Linked DNA regions of Actinomadura rubteroloni. The protein of the gene in region 1 interacts with the protein of each later gene in a pairwise test. Links are inferred from orthologs where the notes say so. Each region holds a gene or a part of one and is shown in the gene's direction. Other genes may lie near its edges.

The links.
Region 2: the proteins of rlmB (region 1) and tsaE interact in binary tests that used the Escherichia coli proteins (3 or more experiments, as listed by UniProt). The link is inferred for Actinomadura rubteroloni from one-to-one orthologs.

Annotation. Positions count from the first base shown.
Region 1 is NZ_MTBP01000001.1:45,387-53,027, reverse strand. Bases 4,740-7,641 are described here. They hold rlmB (23S rRNA (guanosine(2251)-2'-O)-methyltransferase RlmB), read left to right. Parts: upstream 4,740-5,679; coding sequence 5,680-6,603; downstream 6,604-7,641. Other genes in these bases: BTM25_RS00215 (zinc-dependent alcohol dehydrogenase), read left to right, coding at 7,596-7,641; BTM25_RS00220 (HAD family hydrolase), read left to right, coding at 6,871-7,539; BTM25_RS00225 (hypothetical protein), read left to right, coding at 6,644-6,841; BTM25_RS00235 (Clp protease N-terminal domain-containing protein), read left to right, coding at 5,032-5,592; cysS (cysteine--tRNA ligase), read left to right, coding at 4,740-4,956. Outside these bases: BTM25_RS00260 (hypothetical protein), read right to left, coding at 1-708; BTM25_RS00255 (CarD family transcriptional regulator), read left to right, coding at 1,004-1,486; ispF (2-C-methyl-D-erythritol 2,4-cyclodiphosphate synthase), read left to right, coding at 1,522-1,992; BTM25_RS00245 (DUF2637 domain-containing protein), read right to left, coding at 2,011-3,363; more of cysS, read left to right, coding at 3,562-4,739. UniProt on the Escherichia coli protein: Specifically methylates the ribose of guanosine 2251 in 23S rRNA.
Region 2 is NZ_MTBP01000002.1:1,828,303-1,835,783, reverse strand. What follows is about bases 742-3,483. They hold tsaE (tRNA (adenosine(37)-N6)-threonylcarbamoyltransferase complex ATPase subunit type 1 TsaE), read left to right. Parts: upstream 742-1,746; coding sequence 1,747-2,220; downstream 2,221-3,483. Other genes in these bases: tsaB (tRNA (adenosine(37)-N6)-threonylcarbamoyltransferase complex dimerization subunit type 1 TsaB), read left to right, coding at 3,291-3,483; BTM25_RS19920 (hypothetical protein), read left to right, coding at 2,346-3,248; BTM25_RS19930 (alpha/beta fold hydrolase), read left to right, coding at 742-1,745. Outside these bases: alr (alanine racemase), read left to right, coding at 1-655; more of BTM25_RS19930, read left to right, coding at 648-741; more of tsaB, read left to right, coding at 3,484-3,974; rimI (ribosomal protein S18-alanine N-acetyltransferase), read left to right, coding at 4,201-4,692; tRNA (adenosine(37)-N6)-threonylcarbamoyltransferase complex transferase subunit TsaD, read left to right, coding at 4,689-5,726; BTM25_RS19900 (phosphotransferase family protein), read right to left, coding at 5,728-6,663; BTM25_RS19895 (hypothetical protein), read right to left, coding at 6,820-7,481. UniProt on the Escherichia coli protein: Required for the formation of a threonylcarbamoyl group on adenosine at position 37 (t(6)A37) in tRNAs that read codons beginning with adenine.

The DNA of each region.
Region 1 (7,641 bases):
CAGCGTGCGCGCGTCCGCGACGATTCCGTCGGCCTGGACGAGCACGGCCGTCAAGCCCGCGCCCGCCGTCCCGGCCGCCGGGGCGTAGGCGCCCGCGAGCACGCCGGACGGGTCGGCGACGAGCTGCGGCGACCCCTCGTGCGCGGTGGCGGCGAGGGCGCGCAGCTCGCGGCGGACGGCGTCGCGCGCGAACGTCCGGCCGCGCGTGTCCGCGACGAGCCAGAACCGCAGCTCGAACTCCCGGGCCGTCCCCGACAGCTCCGCGACGAGCCCGGCGCACGCGCAGCCCGGCGGGACGATCCCGATGACTCCCGGCCGCAGCGTGCTGAGGTCGGCCCGTTCGGTGCGCCCGGTGACGAACTCGACGGTCCCCGTCGGGAGCGGCCCGTTGACCTCCCCGGCGGGCGCGGCCGGGTTGCGGGCCAGCAGGGACGCCGTCGGACGCGTCGTCGGACGCGGCCCGAACGCCGTCATGAGCCCGCCGCTGACCAGCGCGGCCAGCAGCGCCAGCGTGATGATCGGGATCGCGACGCCGAAGCGCGTGACGGGGGAGACCAGCCGCGCGGCGCGTTCGCGGCGGCGGCGCCTGCGCTCCTCGCGGCGGTAGGCGAGGACGTCGGCGGCGAGCGCGCTGGCGTCGTCGGGCACGACGACGTCCACCCGAGGGAGCCCGTAGTCGTCGGGCTCGTGGTCGCCGTCTGGCCGCACGCCGCACCTCACCTCGCTGGAACGCCGTATCCTGGGGTATTCGCGCCGTTCGCGCGCTTCGTACCCGCCTGGTCCGGCATGTTCACCTCCAGTATGCGGCGACCGCCGGAAGTCCGGCGGCTCCCGGCCGCCGGACCGGTGTCGCGACCGCTCGTCGACGGGCGCCCGAACGCATGGAACGCTGCCCTTGTCAAGCTCCCAATTAGGGGGTTGACCTGCGCATTTGTCGAGAAGGCCGGTGCGGCGCCCTTCGGGCCCGTGCTAAACTGGTGTCAGCGGAAGGGGTATCTGTCACATGACTTTCCAGGTCGGCGACACCGTCGTCTACCCCCATCACGGGGCTGCTCGAATCGAGGCCATCGAGACCCGCACCATCAAGGACCAGGAGCGCATCTACCTGGTCCTGAAGGTCGACAAGGGCGACCTGACCGTGCGCGTCCCGGTCGAGAACGTCGAAGAAGTGGGCGTCCGGGACGTCGTGGGCAAGGAGGGCCTGGAGAAGGTGTTCGAGGTGCTGCGCGCACCTTACACCGAGGAGCCCACCAACTGGTCCCGCCGGTACAAGGCGAACCTGGAGAAGCTCGCCTCCGGTGACGTCAACAAGGTCGCCGAGGTCGTCCGCGACCTGTGGCGGCGCGACAAGGAGCGCGGGCTCTCGGCCGGCGAGAAGCGCATGCTGGCCAAGGCCCGGCAGATCCTGGTGAGCGAACTCGCGCTCGCCGAGAAGACCAACGAGGACAAGGCCGAGGCCCTCCTCGACGAGGTGCTGGCGAGCTGATCCCCGCGTTGAATCCTGCGGAACGGCTCCCCCGGGTGGGCGTCGGCACGGACGTCCACCCGTTCGGTGACCCCGATCGCCCGCTCTGGGTGGCGGGCCTGCTCTGGCCCGGCGAAGGCCCCGGGCTGGCCGGGCACTCCGACGGCGACGTCGCCGCGCACGCCGCCTGCGACGCGCTGCTCTCGGCCTGCGGGCTCGGTGATCTCGGCGCGGTCTTCGGCACGTCCGACCCCCGCTGGTCCGGCGCGGCGGGGACGACCCTGCTCGCGGAGGTCGCCCGCCTGGTCGCAGAATCCGGCTACGTGATCGGCAACGTCGCGATCCAGGTCATCGGCAACCGGCCCAAGATCGGCAAGCGGCGCGCCGAGGCCGAGGACGTCCTCGCCAAGGCCCTGAACGGGGCGCCGGTCAGCGTCTCGGCGACCACCACCGACGGGCTCGGGCTCACCGGGCGCGGCGAAGGGCTCGCCGCCATCGCGAACGCGCTCGTCCTCCCCGCCCCCTGACCCGGCCGTCCCACCCCTTCACTCGGCCGGCGGGGTCGGGGAGCTGCGGAAGCTGCCGGACGGCGGGTTCCAGTCCCAGATCTCCAGATCGCCGTCCTTGGCGGGCCGCTCGACGTCCTCGCCCTCATCGCCCCGGACGATCCGCTCCTCTTCGGTCAGCGGCGGTTCGGCGGGCACCGGATCGGTCGCCTGCTCGGCGATCGTGCGGACCTGCGCGGGCAGCAGCACCGGCGCGGGCTCGGGGGCTTCTACCTCCGCGTCCGACTCGGGCAGCGGCGGCGCCTTCTCCTCGCGCCGCGCGACCTCCAGCTCGTCCGCCCGCGTCTCGCGCCGCACGACGTCGGGCTCGTCCTCGACTACCTGCGCGTCCGCACGCGTGTCGCGTCGCGTGACTTCCGGCTCGTCCTCGGCCGCGCGCATGTCGCGCTGCGTGGCGTCGGGCTCGTCCCCGGCCGCACGTGTGTCGCGCCGCGTCGCGTCGGGCTCGTCCTCGGCCGCACGTGTGTCGCGCCGCGTGGCGTCGGGCTCGTCCTCGGCCGTGCGCGACTCGCGTTGCGTTAGGTCGGGCTCCTCGGCTGCGCGCGACTCGCGTCGCGTACCGTCCTCGGTCGCGCGGATGTCGCGCCGCGTGGTGGCCGGTTCGTCGTCCAGTGCCTCGCCGGTGTCGTGCGGGCCGTCCAGCGCGGGCTCGTCGTCGTCGGCCCAGGCGACCTCGCGCATCGGGCGGGCGTCGTGCCGGGGGATCTCGCGGGTCTCGTTCCACGCGGCGCCGGTCTCGGTGCGGGCCGCCCAGACGGCGCCGAAGTCCTCGTCCGGCGCGGGGGCGGGCGGCGGGACGAGCGCGAACTCGAACTCGGGCTCGGGCTCGGCGTCCGGCAGCGGCGGCGCGTCGGCCTCGCGGCGGACCGGCGCGTCCGGGACGGGGCCGGGCGAGCGCTCCGCCGCCGTCCGGACCTGCTTGATCATCGTCAGCCACAGCCACACCGCGACGGCCAGCATGACGTTCGGCGCGACCGCGACCCCGGCCTTCACCGCGTCCGAGGGAAGCGACCCGTAGCCCCGCACCGCGTGCTGCACGGCGAGCGCGGCGCCGCCCGCGAGCAGGACGAGCAGCAGCAGCCACCGCAGCGTCCGCGCGAACCAGTGCGCGCGGCGCGCGACCACGACCGCCAGCAGCGCGACGACGAGCAGCGTGTCGGCCATGACGGGGTAGGCGGGCGCCCAGCGTCCCTCGACGCCGCCGGTGCGGGCGAGGACGCGCAGCGGTTCGTAGGTCAGCACGAACCCGGCCCCGGCGAGGACCAGGACGGCGAGCGCCGCCGACCAGGTGAAGAACCGGCCGGGGCGCGGGCTGGGGGAGGACGACGGCATCGCGGGCTCTCTCCGGGGGAAGGGGTCCGGTCCCGGTGGATGCCCGTTCGCGGCCGGGTCATCCACGGAGGCGCGGTGATCATTCCGCTGCCGCGACCCTAGCCGTTCCGCGCGGCCGAGCGTGGGAGGCCCGCTCCGGACGATGCTCCCTACCCTTGAACCGTGCCTCTGAAGCGCCGCATCCCATAACCTGGATCGGTGAGCCTGCACCTCTATGACACCGGCAGCCGTACCGTCCGCGTTTTCGAGCCCCTTCGCGAGGGCCGCGTCGGGATGTACGTCTGTGGTGCCACTCCGCAGGCCGCGCCCCACATCGGCCATCTGCGCTCCGGCGTCATCTACGACGTGCTGCTGCGGTGGCTGCTGCGCTCGGGGTACGAGGTGATGTTCGTCCGGAACGTCACCGACGTGGACGACAAGATCCTCGCCGTCGCGCACGCCTCCGGTACCCCGTGGTTCGCGATCGCCGAGGGCAACCAGCGGGTGTTCGGCCGGGGCTACGACACGCTCGGCTGCCTGCCGCCGACGGTCGAGCCGCGCGCGACCGGGCACGTCCCGGAGATGATCGTCCTGATGCGGCGGCTGATCAAGAACGGGCACGCCTACGCGGCGGGCCGCGACGTGTACTTCGACGTCCCGTCCTGGGCGGACGAGTACGGCGCGCTGTCCAACCAGAAGCTGGAGCACATGCGCCCGTCCGGCGACGTCGTCGACGAGGAGGCCAAGCGCGACCCGCGCGACTTCGCGCTGTGGAAGGGCGCCAAGCCCGGCGAGCCGTCCTGGGAGACGCCGTGGGGCGAGGGGCGTCCGGGCTGGCACCTGGAGTGCTCGGCGATGGCGTCCCGCTACCTCGGCGCGGAGTTCGACATCCACGGCGGCGGCATGGACCTGATCTTCCCGCACCATGAGAACGAGATCGCCCAGTCCCGGGCGGCCGGGGACGCGTTCGCCCGGTACTGGCTGCACAACGGCCTGCTCACCGTGGACGGCGAGAAGATGAGCAAGTCCATCGGGAACGTCGTGCTGCTGCCCGAGCTGCTGGGCCTGGCCCGTCCGGTGGAGATCCGGTACTACCTGGCGTCCGCGCACTACCGGTCGCTGCTGGACTTCTCGCGGACCGCGCTCGGCGAGGCCGTGTCGGCCTACCAGCGGATCGAGGGGTTCGTGACGCGCGCCGCCGAACTGGCCGGCCCGGTCGGGCCCGGCGACCTGCCGACGGCGTTCGCGGACGCGATGGACGACGACCTCGGCGTCCCGCAGGCGCTCGCGATCGTCCACGAGACCGTCCGGGAGGGCAACAACGCGCTCGCGGCCGGGGACGCGGCGGGCACGGCGGCGGCGCTGGCGGCGGTCCGCGCGATGACGGGCGTCCTCGGCCTGGACCCGCTGGACGAGCAGTGGGCGGGGAGCGCCGAGAACGACCTGCGCCCCGTCGTGGACGCCCTGATCCGCGTCGCGCTCGACCAGCGGCAGGCCGCGCGGGCGCGCAAGGACTACGTCGCCGCCGACGGGATCCGCGACAGCCTCGCCGAGGCCGGGATCCTCATCGAGGACACCGCGCACGGGCCGCGCTGGGAGCTGAAGCGTTCCTGACGAACCGGGCGGGAACGGGTCCGGGGACGAGTACGGTCGGAGACCGGGACTCCCCCTACCCCGAGGCGGTGCGACGTGTTCGAGCGGTTCACCGGCCGCGCCCGCGCGGCGATCGCGGCGGCGCGGGACGAGGCGCGGCGGCTGCGGCACGACCATGTCGGCACCGAGCACCTGCTGCTGGGCCTGCTCGGTGCCGCCGACGATCCGGCCGCTGCGGCGCTGGCGGACGCGGGCGTGACGGCCGACGCCGCCCGCGCCCGCGTCGCCGAGCTGACGGCCCGCGCGGACGGCGGGACGGCCGGCGAGATCCCGTTCACCCCGCGCGCGAAGGCGGCGCTGGAGCTGGCGCTGCGGGAGGCGCGGCGGCTGGACGCCGAGTCGATCGACACCGGGCACGTCCTGCTCGGCGTGCTCCGGGAGGGCGCCGGACGCGGCGTCGCCGTCCTGACCGGCCTCGGCGCCGACCCGGCCGCCCTGCGCGCGGACCTGCTGGAGCGGTGCGGCGGGCCGCGCGCCGAGCCGTTCCTGCCGGGCGCGCGGCCGTCCACCGCCCGCCGCCTGGACGCCATCGAGCGGCGGCTGGAGAGCATCGAGACGCTCCTGGCGAGCGTCGTGGCCCGCATGGACCGGACGTGACGCCTCCGCGCGCCGCGTAAAATCGGAAGGTCCGCCCCCGAACCCGTGCGGGCGTCCGCCACCCGCAACCACATCCGAGGGACAGACATGGCCAAGCGCAAGGGCAAGGGACCGACCCCCAAGGCCGAGGACCGGCACTGGCACGCCAAGCGGCAGCGCGCCCGCGCCGTCAAGAGCGCCAAGCGCACCGGCACGCCGACGGCCGGGCCGACCGCGCCCGCGGCCCGTCCCGGCGACCGCGACCAGGTCCGCAAGAGCCGTCCGGCGGGCGCGCGGCGGGCCAACGGCGAGACGCCGGAGCTGGTCACCGGCCGCAACCCGGTGGTCGAGGCACTGCGCGCGGGCGTCCCGGGCAGCGCGCTGTACGTGTCGGAGGGCCGGGACGACCGCGTCCGCGAGGCGATCCAGATCGCGGCGGACCGGCGGATCCCGCTGATGGAGATCGGCCGCGCCGAACTGGACCGGCTGACCGACGGGGCCGTCCACCAGGGCCTCGCGCTCCAGGTCCGGCCGTACCGGTACGCGCACGCCGAGGACCTGCTGCGCGGCACCGCGCCGCTGATCGTCGCGGTGGACGGCATCACCGACCCGCGCAACCTCGGCGCGATCGTCCGGTCGGCGGCGGCGTTCGGCGCGAGCGGCGTCGTGGTGCCCGAGCGGCGCGCGGCCGGGGTGACGGCGGGCGCGTGGAAGGCGTCGGCGGGCACGCTCGCGGCGATCCCCGTCGCGCAGACGACGAACCTCGCGCGGCAGCTCAAGGCGTACCAGAAGGCCGGGTGCTTCGTGGCCGGGCTGGACGCGGCGGGCACCGTCCCGGTCGGGGAGATCGAGGTCGCCGACGGGCCGTTCGTGCTGGTCGTGGGCTCGGAGGGCAAGGGCATCGGACGCCTGGTCGCCGAGACGTGCGACCTGCTGGTCACGATCCCGATGCCGGGCGCGGCCGAGTCCCTGAACGCGGGCGTCGCGGCGGGGATCGCGCTGTACGAGGCCTCGCGGCTGCGGTCGTCCTGACCGCGCGTACGCTGGGAACGAGCAGAAGGGGGCACCCGAGATGGCATTGCGCCGCCCGTCGTTCCTGCCGTCGCTGGACGAGCTGGAGAACCAGGTGGAGGCACAGGCCGCCGCCCAGGCCCCGAGCAAGAGCGCGTACTTCGACCACCCGATCGCCAAGAACATCTTCTGGATCTCGCTGATCCTGGTGATCGTGTCGCACCTGGTCGCGCTGTCACTGTTCTTCTTCGTCGACTGATCCGCGCCACGGCGGGTAGGCGGTCCCGCGTGAAGGACGCAGTGATCTTCGACGTGGACGGCACGCTGGTCGACACCAACTACCTGCACGCGGTGAGCTGGTGGCAGGCCTTCCGGCAGCACGGGCACACGGTGCCGATGGCGTCCGTCCACCGGGCGGTCGGGATGGGGTCGGACAAGCTGCTCGACGCCGTCCTGCCCGCCGACCGGGACCGTTCGGCCGACGACGCGATGCGCTCGGGCCACTCCGCCCTCTACGCCCAGTACTGGGACCGTCTGGAGGCGTTCGCCGACGCGGGCGCGCTGCTGCGGCGCTGCGCGAGCCAGGGCAGCCGCGTGGTGCTGGCCAGTTCGGCGTCGGCCACCGAGATGGGCGCGCTGCGGCGGGCCCTGGACGCCGACGACGCGATCGACGCCATCGCCTCGTCCGCCGACGTCGAGGAGAGCAAGCCCGCGCCCGACCTGGTCGAGGTCGCGCTGAAGACGGCCGACGTCGGTGCGGAGCAGGCCGTGTTCGTCGGCGACGCCGTGTGGGACGTGCGGGCCTGCGTCCGGGCGGGCGTGCCGTGCGTCGGCGTCCTGTCGGGCGGGACGTCCCGCGCCGAGCTGATGGACGAGGGCGCCGTCGCCGTCTACGCCGATCCGGCGGAGCTGCTGCGGGAGTTCGACGCGAGCGTCCTGCACCGGACCATCGCTTAGCGCGGCGTTCGGGGGGTAGGCGCGGGGTTCCGCCGATCTTCCGGGAGGAACCGCTGATGAAGGCGCTGACCTGGCAGGGCAAGCGCGACGTGCGCGTGGAGG
Region 2 (7,481 bases), on another replicon or contig:
GGTCGTCGGCGTGATGTCGCACTTCGCCTGCGCGGACGAGCCGGGGCACCCGTCGATCGCCCGGCAGCTCACCGCGTTCACCGACATGGCCGGGCACGCCGAGAAGGCGGCCGGGCGGCGGCTGGTGCGGCATCTGGCGAACTCGGCGGCGACGCTGACGCTGCCCGAGGCGCGGTTCGACGTCGTCCGGCCGGGCATCGCGATCTACGGACTGTCGCCGATCCCCGAGCGCGGCGGGTTCGGGCTGCGGCCCGCGATGACGCTGACGGCCGACGCCGCGTTGGTGAAGCGCGTCCCGGCGGGCTCAGGCGTGTCCTACGGCCACACTTTCGTGACCGAGCGTGAGACGACTCTCGCGGTCGTCCCGGCCGGATACGGCGACGGCGTGCCCCGGCACGGCTCCAACCTGCTGGAAGTCCTCGCCGCCGGGCGCCGCCGCCGCATCGCCGGACGCGTGTGCATGGACCAGTTCGTCATCGACCTCGGGGACGATGTCCTGGAGGCGGGCGACGAGGTGGTCCTGTTCGGACCCGGCGACCGGGGCGAGCCGACCGCGCAGGACTGGGCGGACGCGCTCGGCACCATCTCGTACGAGATCGTCACCCGCGTCGGGTTCCGGGTGCCCCGTGTCTACGTCGGAGGGACCGATGGCTAGCAAGCGCGCGGCGGGGAGCCGCCGCCGGAGACTGGGCGTGGCCGGTGCGGTCGCGGGCGCCGGCGCCGCCGGGATCGGCGCGGCGGTCGGGCTGCGGCGGATCGCGGTCGGCCGGGTGCGGCTGCGCCCCGACCCCGACGCCGAGGAGGAGTTCGGCCTGCGGCGCGGCACGCCGGTGCCGGTGCTCGCGCCGGACGGGCTGCCGCTGCACGTCGAGGTCGAGGGCCCCGACGACGCGCCGCTCACGATCGTCTTCTGCCACGGCTACTGCCTGAACCTGCACACCTGGCACTACCAGCGCCGGGACCTGCCGCGCCAGCTCGGCGACGGCGTCCGGTTCGTCTACTGGGACCAGCGCAGCCACGGCCGGTCCGGCCGCGCGGACCCGCTGTCGGCCACGATCGACCAGACCGGCGAGGACCTGGCGGCCGTGCTCGCCGCGACCGTCCCGTCCGGCGGCCGGGTACTGCTCGTCGGGCACTCGATGGGCACGATGACGATCATGGCGCTGGCCGCCGCGCATCCCGCGCTGTTCGCCGAGCAGGTCGCGGGCGTCGTGCTGGTCAACACGTCGGCGGGGGACCTGAAGGAGATGACGCTCGGGCTGCCGCTGGTGCTCGCGAAGCTGCTGCGTCCGATCACCCCGGGCACGCTGCGCGGCCTCGGCCGCCGCGCCGACCTCGTGGACCGGGTGCGCGGCGCGGGCGCCGACCTGGCGTTCTTCGTCACGCGGAAGATGGCCTTCGCGGACCGGTACGTCAGCCCGTCCGTGGTGGACTTCGTGGAGCAGATGATCCGCCGCACGCCGATCGACGTGATCGCCGAGTTCTACCCGACGCTGATGGACCACGACAAGACGGCGGCGCTGCCCGTCGTCGCCGGACGTCCGGCGGTCGTGCTCGTCGCCGGGGCGGACCGGTTCACCCCCGCCGCGCACGGCCGGGCGGTCGCGGCGGCGCTGGACGCGGAGCTGATCGAGATCGAGGAGGCCGGGCACGTGCTGCCGCTGGAGTTCCCGGGCGCGGTGACCGGGGCGGTGCGGCGGCTGGCCGAGCGCCTGCTCGCCGAGCCGAAGGAGCGGAGTGCGTGAGATGGACGTGACGGAGGCGCTGGCGGTCCCGACCGCCGCCGACATGCGGGCGCTCGGGATCCGGCTGGCCGGGCTGCTGCGGGCGGGCGACCTGCTCGTCCTCACCGGCGACCTCGGCGCGGGCAAGACGACCCTCACCCAGGGGATCGGCGAGGGGCTGAACGTGCGGGGGCCGATCACGTCGCCGACGTTCGTGATCGCCCGGGTGCATCCGTCGCTCGGGGACGGTCCCGCGCTCGTCCACGCCGACGCCTACCGCCTCGGCGGCGTCGCGGAGCTGGACGACCTGGACCTCGACGCGTCCCTCGCCGACGCCGTCACGGTCGTGGAGTGGGGCGAGGGGCTCGCCGAAGGTCTCGCCGACGACCGGCTGGAGGTGACGATCGCGCGCGGGCCCGCCGGGACGGACGAGGAACGCGTCGTCCGGCTGACCGGCGTGGGGGAGCGCTGGGCCGGCCAGTTTGTTGGGGAATGACAAGTCCGCCGGTCATTCTTGTCAGCGCGGGGCGATGAGGTTTCGCGTCCATGTCGTACTCTTTGCCGGAACATGGCTGGACTGCACAAATCGCATGATTTGCTGCTCGGCGGGAGCGAGGACGCGTGAACGGCGGCCAGCGCGGCGGCTATCCCGGCGCGGACGATCGGCGCCTCCAGGGCGCGGGTGATTCCGGTCCTTACGGACGGCCGTACGGGGCCCAGGAGTCCGGTCCCTATTTCGCGCCGTCCGCCCCCGCGCGGGCGACGGGCGGTTCCCGGCACGCGGCGCGGTCGTCCCGGCAGACCCGGCGCGCCGGCACGGGCAGCCACCGGGTCGCGGGCCGCCGGCGGCAGCGGGGCGGCCGGCGCGGCACGGTGATCGCCGGGATCACGGTCGGCGTCGCCGCCTGCGCGGGCGCCGCGATCGCGCTGCTGTCCGGCACGCACGTCCTGGACGGCGGCCGGGTCGGCGGCGACAGCGTGGCCGCCCGCACGCCGCTCGCCCACGCCGACCGCGCCGACGTCCCCGACGCCTGCACGGTGTTCCCGGCCGCTCTCGCGGGCCGGCTCGCGCCCGGCGCGGACCGCACGCCCGCGGACAACTACCAGGCCAGCGACCGCCAGAACCAGTGCGTCTGGGGCGCCTACACCGGCAACCGGAAGCGGCTGCTGACCGTCGAGCTGCGCGCGATCGCCCCGTCCGGCGCGGGCTCGGCCGCCGAGCGGGCCGCCGCGACGTTCCGTGCCGAGCGCACGGCCGACGAGTCCGGACGCTCCCTGGTCGACGGGCAGCGGCTGACCGGAAAGTCGCGGGTCGGCGGCCTCGGCGAGGAGAACTACGTCGTCACCAGCCAGGACTCCGGGGACGGCTCGGCGTCGGCGGTGACGAACGTCCGGGTCGGGAACCTGCTCGTGACCGTCCGCTACGGCGGGGCCGACCGGGGCCGTCCGCTGGCCGCCGCGCAGGCCGTGTCCGGCGCCGAGCAGGCCGCCCGCGCCATGATCGGCGAACTCGGCGCCCGCTGAGCGCGGACGGCGCGGGCCCCCGCTGGACTACGCTGTCCCTTCGTGCTGGTCCTGGCTTTCGACACCGCCACCGCGGCGGTCACCGTCGCGCTGTACGAGTGGGTTCCGGGCGCGGCGGTCCGCGCCCGCGCGTCGGCCGAGGCCGTGGACGCCCGCCGCCACACCGAGCTGCTGACCCCGTCCGTCCAGCGGGTGCTGGCCGAGGCGGGCGCGGCGCCCGCCGACCTCGGCGCGATCGCGGTCGGCGTCGGCCCCGGCCCCTACACGGGGCTGCGCGTCGGGCTCGTCACCGCGCGGTCGCTCGGCGAGGCGCTGCACGTGCCGGTGCACGGCGTGTGCACGCTCGACGTGATCGCGTGGGCGTCCGGCCGGACGACCCCGTTCGCCGTCGCCACCGACGCGCGCCGCAAAGAGGTCTACTGGGCCCGGTACGCGTCGGCGGGCGTCCGCGTGACCGGCCCGTCCGTCGGCCCCGCCGCCGACGTCCTGGCCGGCGCCCCCGACGGCCTGCCCGTGATCGGCGAGGGCGCGGTCCTCTACTCGGGCGTGCTCGCGGGCGCGTCCGCGCCGGACCCGCTGCGCCCGTCGGCGACGGCGCTCGCCGACCTGGTGATCGCGCGCCTGTCCGGCCGTCCCGGCCCCGAACTCCTCCCGCCCGAACCGCTCTACCTGCGCCGTCCCGACGCCGTCGCCCCGGGCCCCCGCAAAAAGGTCACGCCGCGATGAGCGCGCCTGCGGCGCGCGCCGGGCGCTGGACTGAGGAGCGGCGGGAGCTTGCGACCAGAGCGACGAGGGAAGCGCGCGGCTTGAGGCGCGTCGCGGGCGTGCGGGGAGCACGGCGCGCGCCTGCGGCGCGCGCCGGGCGCTGGACTGAGGAGTGGCGGGAGCTTGCGACCAGAGCGACGAGGGAAGCGCGCGGCTTCTCGGCGCGCCGCAGGCGGGCGGGGGACACATGAGCGGGGTGGTGTTGCGGGGGATGCGGGAGAAGGACGTGTTCGCGGTGCACGCGCTGGAGGAGGAGATCTTTCCCGAGGACGCGTGGTCGGCGGCGATGTTGAGTGCGGAGCTGGAGGGGCAGCCGGGGACGCGGCACTACCTTGTCGCGGAGATCGGCGGGGAGATCGTCGGGTATGCGGGGCTTGCGGCGGCGGGTGGGCAGGCCGACGTGCAGACCATCGGGGTGCGTGCGGACCGGCGGGGGGCGGGGGTCGGCGCCACGTTGCTCACCGCGTTGCTGGACGAGGCGGAGCGGCGGAAGTGTGAGGCCGTGTTCTTGGAGGTCCGCGCTGATAATGCGTCTGCGCAGCGGCTTTATGAGCGGTTCGGGTTTCAGCGGATCGGGCTGCGGCGGGGCTACTACCAGCCGTCCGGCGTGGACGCCGTCGTGATGAGCCGCCGCGCGGGACGGCGCGGGCCGGTCGGGTTCAGCCGGAGGGGAACATGATCATCGACTCGGAGCCGATCGTGCTCGGCATCGAGACGTCCTGCGACGAGACCGGGGTCGGGATCGTGCGGGGGACGACGCTGCTCGGCGAGTCGATCGCGTCCAGCGTCGAGCAGCACTCGCGGTTCGGCGGCGTCGTGCCCGAGGTGGCGTCGCGCGCCCACCTGGAGGCGATGACGCCGACGGTGGAGCGGGCGCTGCGCGGGGCGGGGCTGACGCTCGCCGACGTGGACGCGTTCGCCGTCACAGCGGGCCCCGGGCTGCCCGGTGCGCTGATGGTCGGGGTCGCCGCCGCGAAGGCGTACGCGCTGTCGCTCGGCCGCCCGCTGTACGGCGTCCACCACCTCGCCGCGCACGTCGCGGTGGACCAGCTCGAACACGGCCGGCTGCCCAAGCCGTGCGTGGCGCTGCTGGTGTCGGGCGGGCACTCGTCGCTGCTGCTCGTCCCGGACGTCGCGACGGACGTGCGGTCCCTCGGCGCGACCGTGGACGACGCGGCCGGCGAGGCGTTCGACAAGGTCGCCCGCGTGCTGGACCTCGGCTTCCCCGGCGGCCCGCTCATCGACCGCGAGGCGAGCAAGGGCGACCCGGCGGCGATCGCGTTCCCGCGCGGCAAGTACGCCGACGGCACCTACGACTTCTCGTTCTCCGGGCTGAAGACGGCCGTCGCGCGCTGGGTCGAGGCGCGCGAGCGCGCGGGGGAGCCGGTGCCGGTCGCGGACGTCGCCGCGTCGTTCCAGGAGGCCGTCGTGGACGTCCTGACGCACAAGGCGATCAAGGTGTGCCGCGACAACGGCGTCGGGGACCTCGTGATCGGCGGCGGCGTGGCGGCGAACTCGCGGCTGCGGGCGCTGGCGCAGGAGCGGTGCGACGCGGCGGGGGTGCGGCTGCGGATCCCGCGGCCGAAGCTGTGCACCGACAACGGCGCGATGGTCGCGGCGCTCGGCGCGGAACTGGTCGGGGCGGGGCTGGCGCCGTCCGCGCTGGACCTGCCCGCCGACTCCAGCCTGCCGATCGAGACGGTGTCGCTGTAGGTCAGCCGGTAGCGGCGGCGCCCAGGCGGGCGAGCGCGGCGCCGAGGAACGCCTCGTGCAGCAGGACGTGGGCCTCGTCCAGGACGCCGACGCCGCCGGGCAGGGCGTCCAGTGCGACCCGGACGTCCCAGTACGGGTCGTGGGCGTAGCCGCCCGAAACCTGGTCGAAGATCTCCACGAAACTGTCGGCGACGGGCAGGCCGTAGCGCAGCCCGAGGTGCAGCCGCATCACCGCGACGTCCACCGCCGCCGGGCCGCACGACACCTCCGACCAGTCCACGACGCCGCTCAGCGCGCCGAACGCCCAGAGCGTGTTGTCGGGCTGGTAGTCGCAGTGGATGAAGCGGGCCGGCGCGTCGGGGGCGCGGCCCGCGGCGATCTCGGCGGCGCGCTCCCACACGTCCGGACGGGTCGCGCGCGGGGGCGGCGCGGCGTCCTCGGCGGCGATGCGCGGGACGTAGTGCGGCATGGACGACGCGCCGCGCACCGCGTGGATCGGCAGCAGCGCCGCCGCCGTCTGGATGAGCACGACCGGCAGGTCGTTCGGAGTCGGGCGGGGCGGATGGCCCGGCAGCCGCTCCAGCAGCAGCGCGGGCGCGTCGGTGTAGGCGCCGGACGGGTCGGCGGCGACGAGCGGCGGCGCGGCCACCCCGTTGCCCGCCAGCAGGGTCAGCGCGGCGATCTCCCGCTCGGGGGAGAACTCGGCGGCGATGGCGCAGGCGTTCTCGTCGGCGGGACGGGGCCAGCGGCGCAGGACGAGCGTGCGCACCGAGCCCGCGCCCGTCTCCACGACGACCGCGTGGTTGACGTGCCCGCAGCCCGGCAGCGGCCGGATCGCGCGGACGGTCGAGCCGAGCCCGCAGCATTCCTCGATCCAGCGGAGCGTGCGCCTGCCCGGCGGGCGACGGGACGGGTCCGAGTCGGTCACGAGATCCATCAAAACGGATTCGGGCGGGCATGGGGAGTGATTTTGCGAAGACGGAACGTCACGAGCAGCACGTCACGTCGGTGAATGACTGACGAAGCCGGTCATCGCCGGGGGATTAAAGCGGAGAAAATAGGACTTGTCGGATGAACCGGCCGACTTTCTCGGTCACTCCCCACCATCGTGCCGCGGGCGCAACAGGGCCTCGGCCAGCGTGATCATCATCTCCTCCAGCGCGGCGAGCCGCTGGACGACCTCCGCGTGGTCGCCCGCCGTCCGGACGGTGGCCTCCAGTCCGGTGAACCGGCCGTCCACGCCGTCGAGCCGGCCGGTGAGCCCGGCGAGGCGCCCGTCCAGGCCGTCCAGGCGCCCGGCGACGCCCTCCATCCGCCCGGCGACGGCGTCCAGGCCCTTCTCGACGCGTCCGGCCAGATCGCCGAGGGACCGGTCGACCCGCGCGGACACCTCGCCGACCGCGTGCTCCAGCCGGTCGTTCCGGTGGCCCTGCTCGGCGAGCGCCTTGTCCAGCCGGTTGAAGCGGACCGACGACGCCTCCATCCCGCCCTGGAGCCGGTCCAGCCGCCGCGCCAGGTCCGTGACGCGCTGCGCGGCCTCGTCCACGCGGCCGATGCCGTCCTCGATCTGCGCGGCGAGCGCGGCCAGCTCCCGGTCCCGCACTTCGCGCAGCAGCCATTCCATGCCTTCGAGCCGCTGCCGGAACTCGTCCAGCACCTGGCCGTGCGAGCGCTGCTCGTAGACCTGGTCGCGCGCCGTGCGGGCGAGCAGCTCCCGCATCCGGTCGGTGACCGGCTGGCCCGCCGTGCGCGGGA